Linked DNA regions of Paenarthrobacter nicotinovorans. The protein of the gene in region 1 interacts with the protein of each later gene in a pairwise test. Links are inferred from orthologs where the notes say so. Each region holds a gene or a part of one and is shown on either strand. Other genes may lie near its edges. The genes, in order: JMY29_RS10010 and JMY29_RS12595.

Region 1 (5,136 bases):
AACGGATCTGTGAAAACGAAACCTACGTTAGCCCGCACGCGGCGGACATCTGAATCCGTGCTGCGGCCATGCACCACGACTGTTCCATCAGTGGGAGCCACCAGACCGTTGAAGAGCCGGAGAAAGGTGGACTTGCCGGAGCCATTGGCACCGATCACACCGATACGACGCTCCGTGAGCTCCAGGGAAAACCGGTGCAGCAGTGTCTTGGGTGCGTCGCCTGTGTCCACAGCCACGCGCACCGAGACCCCGTTGAAACTGATGCTGTTCAACTTCCCTGCTTAACCCGACGTACCAGGACATCCGGGAATGCCTTGTGAATTGCCAGTGCGATGATCACGGCCAGGACGTTCTTGAGGGTGTCCCCGGGAAGGAACGGCAGGTCAGCGAGCAGTGCCTTGCTGAAGTCGAGTTTGGCGTTGACCATCATGCCGAGGATGCCCAGGCCATGGACAACAACGAGACTGCTGGCCATGGTGGCAGCGAACAGCCAAAGTCCCCGGTATTTGATGGTCCTGCGGATCACTACGGCGGCAAGGTAGCCTGTGGCCGCCGCCGCCAGCGGGAAAGCGATGATGTACCCGGCCGAAGGGCTCGCGAGGATACCCAGGCCGCTGCGGCCTCCGCTGAAGATGGGCAAACCTGCCAGGCCCAACGCGACATAGAGTCCGACGGCGGCGAAGCCGCGACCGGCGCCAAGTACCAGTCCGCTGAGCATCACGGTCAGGGTCACCAAAGTGATGGGCACACCAAGGGCGCCCACCGGAATGCCGGGTACGATCGACGACGCGGCCACGAGGGCTGCAAAGACGGCGATGAGACCGATATCGGTTGCGTTCCAGCGTTTGCGTGAGGTGGTGGGCCGCTGCACAGTGACAGCATCGGTCTTGCTCATGACGGGTCCTAACGGATGAGATGGGTGCGATGAAAGTACTTGTTTCCCCTGGCTTCGACAATACGGATGCGGGGCGACGTGGATTTTGGAGCCTCCCTACAAGGGTGCTCGGGGAATCTTTGGTCGTTGGCACAGTTTCCGCTGTGGAAGAGGATGTCAGTCCGTGCCCTGGGTGCCGGTAGACTTGAACAGGCTGTTCTCACGGCCGCACCCCGCCGCACTCATCGGGCCCACTGGCCCCCGCAGGCGTTCCCCATTGAAAGGCATCACCCGAATTGATTACCGTCCAGGAACTCGAACTCCGCGCCGGCGCACGCCTGCTCATGGACCAGGTCAACTTCAGGGTGGACAAAGGGGACAAGATCGGGCTGGTCGGCCGCAACGGTGCCGGCAAGACGACCCTGACGCGCGTCCTGGCAGGGGAGGGTCTTCCCGCAGGCGGCAAAGTGACGCGCAGTGGCGAGATCGGCTACCTGCCCCAGGATCCCCGGACGCCTGACATGGAACAGCTCGCCCGCGACCGTATCCTCTCGGCCCGCGGCCTGGATGTGGTGGTCGGAAAGCTGAAGAAGGCACAGCAGGAGATGGCCAGCGAAGACGCGTCCATTCAACGGAAGGCCATGAACCGGTACGACCGCTTGGAGTCGGAGTTCCTGGCCGGTGGCGGGTACGCCGCGGAGGCAGAGGCTGCCGCCATTTCCTCGAACCTGGCCCTTCCGGAGCGCATCCTCAACCAGCCGCTCAAGACACTGTCCGGTGGCCAGCGCCGCCGTGTGGAACTGGCCCGCATCCTGTATTCCTCGGCCGAAACGCTGCTGCTTGACGAACCGACCAACCACCTCGACGCCGACTCCATCACCTGGCTGCGGGACTTCCTGAAAGACCACCAAGGCGGCTTGATCGTGATCAGCCACGATGTGGAGCTGCTTGAGGCCACGGTCAACAAGGTCTACCATCTGGACGCCAACCGCGCCCAGATCGATTACTACAACATGGGCTGGAAGCGTTACCTCCAGCAGCGCGAAACCGATGAGCGCGCCCGTAAGCGCGAGCGTGCCAACGCAGAGAAGAAGGCCCAGGTCCTGATCGACCAGGCAAACAAGATGCGCGCCAAGGCCACCAAAGCCGTTGCCGCTCAGAACATGGCCAAACGTGCGGAACGCCTTCTCGGCGGGCTTGAAGCGGTTCGTGAAAACGATCGCGTGGCCGCCCTGCGCTTCCCGGATCCTTCACCGTGCGGCAAGACCCCGCTCACCGCGGAGGGCCTGAGCAAGTCCTACGGGTCCCTGGAAATCTTCACGGATGTGGATCTGGCCATCGACCGCGGCTCCAAAGTGGTCATCCTTGGCCTCAACGGTGCCGGCAAGACCACCCTCCTGCGTATGCTGGCCGGCGTCGACAAGCCTGATACCGGCGACATCATCCCGGGCCATGGACTCAAGGTGGGTTATTACGCCCAGGAGCACGAAACGCTGGACCACGAACGTACGGTGCTGGAAAACATGAGGTCGTCGGCTCCGGACATGAAGGACGCTGAGGTCCGCGGGATCCTGGGTTCGTTCCTGTTCTCCGGAGACGACGTCGACAAGCCCGCGGGAGTGCTTTCCGGTGGCGAGAAGACACGCCTGGCGCTTGCCACCATTGTGGCTTCGAGCGCCAATGTGCTGCTCCTTGACGAGCCCACGAACAACCTTGACCCTGCCAGCCGTGCCGAAATCCTGGGTGCGCTGAAGAACTACAGCGGCGCCGTCGTCATGGTCAGCCACGATGAAGGCGCAGTGTCAGCCTTGAACCCGGAGCGGGTAGTGCTGCTCCCGGACGGTGTCGAGGACCACTGGAACGAGGACTACCTGGACCTCATCACCCTGGCCTAAGGGCCGGCGGTTCCCCGCATGCATCGCGCTAACGAACCAGGAGTTCCTCGGCGTTCGTGATCCTGCGGAGTTCTTCATAACTGATGGAGAACATGGAGTTGTGGTCGCCGGCGCCGGCCCAGAGGACGGGGTGCTGTTCCAGCGAGGCATCCAGGATGGTCCGGATCCTGCCGGGGTGGCCCAGCGGGGCCACTCCACCCACTTCCTGACCCGTGTGCTCCAGCACGAATGCAGGCTTGGCGCGCCGGATCCTGCCGGTCCCAAGCTGATCTGCCACGAGTGCGGTGTCAACCTTGGCAGCGCCGCTGGCAAGGATCAGCAGCGGTTCGCCATCGACATCGAATATCAGGCTGTTGGTAATAGCTGCCACCTCGCAGCCAAGGACCGCCGCTGCAGCTGCGGCCGTAGGCACCTCGTCATCGAATACTTGGACTGTGTCCTTGGCGCCGGCGGCTATCAGGGCCGACCGCACGTTGTCCACGGGATCAGTAGCCGGTTCAGTAGCCTTGTGCATCCAGGATTGCGTCTTCCTCTTCTTCGGCTGTGGGCCGCTTGTTCTTGCGCGGGGCAGGGGCACGGCGCTTCGGGCTTCCGCCGGCGGCCATGATCTGCTCGTCCTCTTCGTCTTCGGCGTCGATGGCAGCGTTGCGGGCCTGTTGGCGCGCGGCGTAGCCGAACCCAATGAACATCAGGACTCCAAAGGCGAACCATTGAAGGGAGTAGGAGAGGTGGGTTCCTTCTTCGGTGGCCGGTTTGGGGAACGGTGTCGGCATGGGCTGCACGGCAGGTTCCTCGCTGGCCAGCTGTCCGTAGGCTCCGGTGGCGATGGGGTAGGAAAGTTCAGTGGCAAAGCTTGCCAGGTCAATGGAGGCAAGCTGCCCATCCACCGCCCCGCGGTCAAGCTTCGGTTCGGCGGGCTTCAGGCGCGCAACAACGGTGACCTCGCCTGTGGGAGGCGCCGGAACGACGTCGGGACGGCCCGGTGTGTTGTTGCCGATCGGCAGCCAGCCGCGGTCGATCACCACCGCCTCGCCGGTGGTGAGGCGGAAAGGAACCACGACCTCGTAGCCTGGCTGGCCGTTCAACGGGCGGTTGCGGACAACGCGCTGCCCGTCGATGTCGTAGCTGCCGCGGAGTTGGACCTGCGTCCATTCCCGTTCGGGATCCAGCGCGTTGAACTGGTCCTTGATCTCGGAATAGGGGATGGGCGTCGCGGAATAGTTGCTGACAACGCGATTGATTTCGGCGAGCGTCTCAGCCCTGCGGTCCATCTGCCAGCGCCCCAAAAACACACAGGCAGTCGCGAAAATCACGGCCAAAACGAAGTACCCCAGCCACTTGCTGGAGAAGAGGAAACGGTACATTCAGCGGGCCTCGTTCACTGCCGGATCATCGGTAAACGGCACCGTCTCTTTCCAGAGGCCCCGGGTCTGCAAGTAGTCTTCAAGCCATTCACGGTGCTCATCGCACGCAAGCCACACCTTTCGACGCTCCGGCGTGTGGATGCGAGGATTGTTCCACAGGAGCTGCCACCCGGCATCCTGGCGGCATCCCTTCCGGGAGCATGTGGCCGCTGCTGTGGCGCGAACGGAGTCCTGGCTGCCCAAGCCTGCGCTGCCAAGATTAAAGATATTCATGAAGCCGTCCGTCCGTCGCCGGGGTTGCCGGCTTCTCCTGCGTGGTCATTCGTTCCGGGGTCTGCGTCTCCCTCGGCCGGTGGGTCGTCCACCAATTCGCCCTGAAGCACCGTGGGCGCGTCGCCATCCTGGTCATCGTCAGGCAGGTCCGACCGCTCGAGTTCCGGAACTGCCACATAGTCCAGCAGTGAATCGCTGTGGTCCTCGGCTTTGTCGTTGCCGTTGGCGATGACCACGGCGATCCAGGGAAGAAAGACCGCGCCTGCAATGGCAATGATCTTGAACCAGCCGTCAACGACGAAAATCAGGACGATGCAGACCATGCGGATCCCCATGGCGACGGCGTACTTGATCATTCGTTCGCGCATGTCCTCGGAGTGCGCGGCAGCGGCATCGGTGATGCTGTGGACTTCGGGGTCGCTGGAGACCGCGTCCGGTTCCCCGGGCACTTGCTGCAGGGGGCTGTTCTCTCGTGTCACAGCTGAATCATCACGCTCCAAAGGCCTCTTCCAATTCTCTCACCAAGGCCATAGCCCGCCCAAACCGCGCAGCGTGCCGGTTACCCGCGGGTTGCTGCAGGCGGCGGATAAGATCGAGACAGGAAAATCCCTCTTCACGCGGCATTCGATGACCGCAGAACCTGGAGCAAAAGCATGTCTGAAGCAGTATCCACCGGTCGCAGCGTCCTGATCACTGGCGGTAACCGCGGCATCGGCCTGGCCATCGCGGA
Region 2 (6,633 bases), 550 kb from region 1 along the record:
CGCCGCTGACGGTTCCGGCCTCGACGTCGACGCCGGGTGGCAGCGCGATCCCGACCACCACCGAGTTGGTGCTGCTGTTGTTGACGGTCCCCATGAGGTTGCGGAACCAGCCCTGCGGCCCCTGCAGCTGGTGGCGCACTTCCAGGCGCCCGTCCACCAGTGTCACCGTAAGGGGGTCGCCGGTGATTTCGCTGATCTCGATGCGGACAAAGGGTTCGTCGTGGGTCACGACGTCGAATCGGCCCTTCACTATGCCCAGCTTCAGGGAGCGGACGTTATCCACTTCAATGGTTTGCGGGCCCGTCACGGTCCATAGTTCGTCTGACATGATCCCTCCAAGTTGCGATATATCGCGTTGATGAAAACACGATATATCGCGTTTCCCGGCGAATCAAGAGCTCCGGCGAATCAAGAGGTAACGGACCCGGCGTCAGCTCCCGGCTTGGTAGACCTTGCCGATGAGTGACCTCGCGATGGTCACGGCAGGGTCCCGGCCGTCGGCCGCCGGTGCCAGATTTGTCCACACCACGAGGGTCACTCCGTTGACGGGATCGCTGCCCATGAAGGTGTTGAAGCCCGGAAGTTCGCCGGTATGGCCGTAGAGCTTCCCGAACTTCGCTATGCCCCAGCCGTAGGAAGCACGGTCGGGGTTTTCCGGGTTGGTGGGGATGACGCTGTCGAGTCGTTGTTGCTGGAGCCCGGCATCGAGCAGCTTCCCATTAACGAGGGCTTCGCCGAGGATCTTCAAGTCCGTGGTCGTGGAGATTCCGGACCCTGCTGCCCAGGCCCATGACGGATTGACATCAGTAACGTCGTTCGGGGCCAGGGTGCCCGCGGCGGCTTCCTTTTGCATGTCCTCGGGAAGGGCAGGATTGGTCATCGTCAGGACGTTGTCACCGTAGAAATAGCCCTGGGGATGTGGCTCCGGAATGCTGTTGGACGAAATGTCCGGAAAGACCGTTCCCTTTAAGCCGAGGGGCTGGAAAATGCGCTCCTTGAAGAGATCACCGAGTGGCTTTCCTGCGACCTTCTCGGCGATGAGGCCCAGAAGGACCGTGTTCGTGTTGGAATAGTGGAAGCCTTGCCCCGGCGCGAAATATGGCGGATGGGCAAACCCCAGCGCGAGGAGCTCTTCCGGTTTCCACTCCCTGCGCGGTTCTTTATCCATGGCTGAGTTGAGCTCAAGGGTTTCGGTGTAGTTGAACAAGCCGCTCCGCATGGTCAGGAGCTGCTCGAGAGTGATGCCGTCACCATTGGGAACGTCTGGACGGTACTTTGAAACGGGATCACCAAGGGCGAGCTTGCCCTCCTGGACGAGCTGAAGAATGACTGTGGTTGTCCAGGTCTTGGTGACCGAACCCACCCGGATGTGGTCCGCCATTGAGACCGGCCGTTCGGCGCCGCGGGTACCTGTGCCGTAAGACGCAGTGAGGGTTCCCCCGGGAGTTTCCAGCAGCACCATGGCTCCCGGGACAAGGACTTCCTTGGCTGTCCGCTCAAAGTCCGCGCGCAAGCCCTCCGAATCGAAGCGCTGCAGCGCCGTGGGCGCCGATGTTGGAGAAGCAGTGGATGCCGGTGCCGACGCGGCTGTTGAGGACGCGGGGGAGACCGGGGGACCGGAACTGCAGGAAACTGTGGCTGCCACTGCGGCAATTACTGCCGCCGCTGTTGCTGCTCTGACAGAAACCTGCATGTTCCGCGTCATGGCTACTCCGGTTGAGCGATATTAAGCCACTGGAACCAGCCACGGTGCAGGACAAGCCACGCAATCAAGCCGTAGCCGGCCTGGCCCGGTGTTCCCCCATTGGCTGCGAGGTCCGTCCTCCACTGCTCATGATTGAGCAACGGGGAGAACGTGTCAACGTAGTGGTGGTTGCGCCGCGTGGTGACATCGGCAAAAGCTGTGTTGAGTTCAGCAAGACGCTTGTTGCGTGCCGGATCCAAAGTGGGAGGCGGACCAACCACGAAGACCTCCACGCTGCTGTGCGAAGCTCCGTCGAGGATGTTGGCCAGATTCAGCCGGCTCCGCGCTGTGGAAAGGCCAAATTCGAGATCGCGACCTGAAAGTCCGATCACCAGCCGGTTCTCATGGGTATCGCTGAAGCGCCTGCCGGCTTCTTCCTGCCATCGGGCGGCCAGGCCCTCTGTACCTTCCATGGGACAAGGGAGCGGAAAGCTCTCCACCACGACGGAGTCCTGGGGTGTGCGGGCCAGGACTCTACCGAGCCAGCCCAGGGCGCGGGGATCCCCCAGGCCCGCGAGCAGTTCATCTCCAACAGCTGCGATACGCAGCTTCCTGTCTTCCACGGTTACCTCTTCACACTCGTTACGGTCCTTGCACAGTTTCCGGATCATCGGCCGGTTTTGGGACCGGGTACCTGTCCCATTAAACAGAACTGCCCGGCCTGAGGCGTGCTAATCGCTCCTCAGGCCGGGCAGTTTCGTTTTTACTTACGTTCGAATGCCTGCTTGATCAGGGCATCCTGTTCTGCGGCGTGGCGCTTCATGGAACCGGCAGCCGTGGATGCCGATGCCGGACGCGAGACCAGGCGGAGCTTGCGGTCAAGTTCCGGTGCCAGGTTCAGGCCCATGAAGGGCCACGGGCCCTGGTTGGCGGGCTCGTCCTGCGCCCAAACGATGTCAGCGTTCGGGTACTTGGCGAGCTCGGCCTCGATCTCAGCCTTCGGCAGCGGGTACAGCTGCTCCACGCGGATGATCGCCGTGGAGGTGTCACCGGACTTCTGGCGGTTGGAGAGGAGGTCGTAGTACAAGCGGCCGGAGACCAGGATGACCCGGTCCACGTTTGCCGGCTGGACTTCCGGATCGCCGATTACCGGCCTGAAGCCACCCGTGGTGAAATCTTCGACGGCGGAAGCGGCACCCTTGAGGCGCAGCAACTGCTTCGGCGTGAAGATGATCAGCGGCTTGCGCGGACGGCTGTATGCCTGGCGGCGCAGAAGGTGGAAGTGCGAGGCCGCGGTGGTGGGGTTGGCCACGATCATGTTGTCTTCTGCGCACATCTGAAGGAAGCGCTCAATGCGTGCCGAGGAGTGGTCCGGGCCCTGGCCTTCGTAGCCGTGGGGGAGCATGAGCACCAGTGAGGAGCGCTGGCCCCATTTCTGCTCAGCCGAGGAAATGAACTCGTCGATGATGGTCTGGGCGCCGTTGACGAAGTCACCGAACTGGGCTTCCCACAGAACGAGCGCATCCGGACGCTCCACCGAGTATCCGTATTCGAAGCCCATGGCCGCGTATTCGGACAGCAGGGAGTCGTAGATCCACAGCTTGGCCTGGTCATCGGAGAGGTTGCCCAAGGGCAGCCACTCGTTGCCGTTGGCACGGTCGTGGAAGACGGCGTGGCGCTGAACAAAGGTGCCTCGGCGCGAGTCCTGCCCTGCAAGGCGCACAGGTACGCCTTCCATGATCAAGGAACCAAAGGCAGCGATTTCGCCGAAGCCCCAGTCGATGCCGCCTTCACGGGACATCTGCTCGCGCTTCTCCAGCAGCTGCTTGAGCTTGGAGTGGACGGTGAAGCCCTCGGGGATTTCCAGGTGGGCCTGGCCGATGCGGGCAAGAGTCTCAGCGGAAATCGCAGTGGACGTGGGGGCGTTGGTCCCGAAGTCCGCCTGCTGGGCAATGGGACGCTCGATGTCCGAAACGGCCGCGGAGTCCGCGGTGATGATCGGGATCGGGGACGTCTGCGCGGCGTGGGTCTCGGCGAAGACCCGCTCCAGGCGCTCCTGGTAGTCGCGGAGCAGCTGCTCTGCTTCTTCTTCGGTGATGTCCCCACGGCCGATGAGCGACTCTGTGTACAGCTTGCGGACGGAGCGCTTGGCTTCGATCAGGTTGTACATGAGCGGCTGGGTCATCGAGGGGTCGTCGCCTTCGTTGTGGCCGCGACGGCGGTAGCAGACCATGTCGATGACGACGTCCTTGTGGAAGCGCTGGCGGAACTCGTAGGCGAGCTGAGCAACGCGCACCACGGCTTCGGGGTCATCGCCATTCACGTGGAACACCGGTGCCTGGATCATCTTCGCGACGTCGGTGGAGTACGTGGAGGAACGTGAAGAGGACGGCGCAGTGGTGAAGCCGACCTGGTTGTTGACGATCACGTGGATGGTACCGCCGGTACGGTAACCGCGGAGCTGCGAGAGGTTCAGGGTTTCCGCAACCACGCCCTGGCCGGCAAATGCGGCGTCACCGTGGACCATGATGGGCAGCACCGGGAAGGACTCGCCCTGGTCCAGGCGGTCCTGCTTGGCGCGGACGATGCCCTCAAGCACCGAGTCGACGGCTTCAAGGTGCGACGGGTTGGCGGCGAGGTAGACCTTGGTCTGCTTGCCGTTGTCCGAGGTGAAGGTACCTTCGGTTCCCAAGTGGTACTTGACGTCGCCGGAGCCCTGGACGGAGCGGGGATCCTGGGTGCCTTCGAATTCGCGGAAGACCTGTGCGTAGGTCTTGCCAGCGATGTTGGTCAGCACGTTGAGGCGGCCACGGTGGGCCATGCCGATGGCAACTTCATCCAGTCCGTCGTCAGCGGCGTCCGAAATGACGGCGTCCAACAGCGGAATCAGGGACTCGCCACCTTCGAGGGAGAACCGCTTCTGGCCGACGAACTTGGTCTGCAGGAAGGTCTCGAAGGCCTCTGCAGCGTTGAGCTTGGAGACAATGCGCAGCTGCTCTTCGCGGCTCGGCTTGGAGTATGGGTGCTCAAGCTGGTCCTGGAACCACTTGCGTTCGGCCGGTTCCTGGATGTGCATGTACTCGATGCCTGTGGTGCGGCAGTAAGCATCGCGGAGCACGCCGAGGATGTCGCGGAACTTAAGCTGCGGCTTGCCACCGAAGCCACCGGTAGGCCACTCGCGGTCGAGGTCCCACAGGGTGAGTCCATATGTCAGGACGTCAAGGTCAGGGTGCTTGCGCTGCACGTACTCCAGCGGATCGGTGTCAGCCATGAGGTGGCCGCGCACGCGGTAGGAGTGGATCAGCTGCTGGATGCGGGCAACCTTGTTGATCTCGTCCGCGGGATCCACCTGCAGGTCCGGGCTCCAACGAACGGGTTCGTAGGGAATGCGCAGGGCTTCAAAGATCTCGTCGTAGAAGTTCTGCGCGCCGAGGAGGAGCTGGTGGACGAGCTTGAGGAATTCGCCGCTGCCTGCGCCCTGGATGACCCGGTGGTCGTAGGTGGAGGTCAGGGTGAGGATCTTGCTGATGGCGTTCTGGGCGATGATCTTCTCGCTGGCGCCCTGGAACTCGGCCGGGTAGTCAAGAGCGCCGACGCCGATGATGGCCGCCTGGCCCTTGGACAAGCGCGGGACCGAGTGCACGGTGCCGATGCCGCCGGGGTTGGTCAGCGAGACCGTGGTTCCTGCGTGGTCGTCAGCCGTGAGCTTGCCGTTGCGGGCACGCTTGATCAGGTCCTCGTAGGTGTGCCAGAACTCCGCGAAGTCCATGGTCTCGGCCTTCTTGATGTTTGGAACCATCAGCAGGCGGGTGCCGTCGGGCTTGGGCATGTCGATTGCGATGCCGAAGTTGACGTGCGCGGGCTGCACGGCGCTCGGCTTGCCGTCAATTTCGTCGTAGTAGACGTTCATTGACGGGAACTGGGACAGCGCACGGACAACGGCGTAACCGATGAGGTGGGTGAAGGAGACCTTGCCACCGCGGGCACGGGCAAGGTTGGAGTTGATGACGACGCGGTTGTCGATGAGCAACTTGGCCGGAACAGCCCGGACGCTGGTAGCGGTAGGCACTTCGAGGCTGGTGACCATGTTGGTGGCGATGGCCTTGGCCGGGCCGCGGAGGACGGAAACCACGTCCTCTTCCGGCGCTGTGGGGGCCTTGTTGCTCTTGGGCAGCTGGGCAGGGATCGGCTGTGCAGCGGTGCCGGCGGCGGGCTTCTTTGCTCCGTCCCGGGCAACCGTGGCAGGTGCTTTTTTCGCCGGAGCGGGTGCGGCCGGAGCCGCGGGGGCGGCGGCCGGCGCTGCTGCGGGGGCCGCCGGCGCCGGTGCCGGTGCCGCTGCAGCCGGAGCTACGACGGGAAGTACTTGGGTAGGGGGATTGGCAGCTGATGGGGCTGCAGAGGTTCCGTTGGAAGAAGTGCCGTCAGCGGAAGCAAAGGATTCGAAGAGCGGCCACCATTTGGTGTCCACCGAGTTCTTGTCCTGTTGGTACCGCTCGTACAGTTCGTCAACGAGCCACTCGTTTCCGCCAAATTCCTCTGGTAGACGGTGGCTGGGCTGCTCTGGCACTTGAAATACGCCTCTTCCATGAGTGTTGTTTTCCCGCTGGCCAATGTTGCTTTTCCGCAACGATGGGACAGGGTCCGGGTCCCGCGAACTCAGACCCCTGACAGTCTAGTTAGGATCGTTGGTTAACTGCCAATAGTGGTGACCTAAATCATGTTGCGGCTGACTTAGTGGCGTGGCTCTGCTTTTTTGTTGCGAAGTTGGCCCTCCTGAGGGAGACCACGGTTGCCGGACTGTAGACTGAAAGTCTTATGGACAGTAAATCTAGGTGCCGGCCTGGGAACTGTCGGGGGAGCCAATCTGGCAACTCCGCACAGCGTGCCCGTCGAGCCGGCAATACCCGTTCACATGCCCATCACGCGCCGGCGTTCACTGCCGGTGGTGC

Evidence for each region.
Region 2: the proteins of JMY29_RS10010 (region 1) and JMY29_RS12595 interact in binary tests that used the Escherichia coli proteins (3 or more experiments, as listed by UniProt). The link is inferred for Paenarthrobacter nicotinovorans from one-to-one orthologs.

Annotation. Positions count from the first base shown.
Region 1 is NZ_CP089293.1:2,145,853-2,150,988, forward strand. The notes cover bases 624-3,469. They hold JMY29_RS10010 (ABC-F family ATP-binding cassette domain-containing protein), read left to right. Parts: upstream 624-1,170; coding sequence 1,171-2,769; downstream 2,770-3,469. Other genes in these bases: JMY29_RS10005 (biotin transporter BioY), read right to left, coding at 624-895; JMY29_RS10015 (YbaK/EbsC family protein), read right to left, coding at 2,798-3,283; JMY29_RS10020 (SURF1 family cytochrome oxidase biogenesis protein), read right to left, coding at 3,267-3,469. Outside these bases: JMY29_RS10000 (energy-coupling factor ABC transporter ATP-binding protein), read right to left, coding at 1-272; more of JMY29_RS10005, read right to left, coding at 269-623; more of JMY29_RS10020, read right to left, coding at 3,470-4,133; JMY29_RS10025 (hypothetical protein), read right to left, coding at 4,134-4,406; JMY29_RS10030 (DUF3099 domain-containing protein), read right to left, coding at 4,403-4,906; JMY29_RS10035 (beta-ketoacyl-ACP reductase), read left to right, coding at 5,060-5,136. UniProt on the Escherichia coli protein: Genetic data indicate it may be involved in ribosome assembly or function.
Region 2 is NZ_CP089293.1:2,699,640-2,706,272, reverse strand. The notes cover bases 2,248-6,590. They hold JMY29_RS12595 (multifunctional oxoglutarate decarboxylase/oxoglutarate dehydrogenase thiamine pyrophosphate-binding subunit/dihydrolipoyllysine-residue succinyltransferase subunit), read right to left. Parts: upstream 6,252-6,590; coding sequence 2,448-6,251; downstream 2,248-2,447. Other genes in these bases: JMY29_RS12600 (GDSL-type esterase/lipase family protein), read right to left, coding at 2,248-2,355. In the rest of the region: JMY29_RS12610 (DUF4097 family beta strand repeat-containing protein), read right to left, coding at 1-328; JMY29_RS12605 (serine hydrolase domain-containing protein), read right to left, coding at 431-1,705; more of JMY29_RS12600, read right to left, coding at 1,708-2,247. UniProt on the Escherichia coli protein: E1 component of the 2-oxoglutarate dehydrogenase (OGDH) complex which catalyzes the decarboxylation of 2-oxoglutarate, the first step in the conversion of 2-oxoglutarate to succinyl-CoA and CO(2).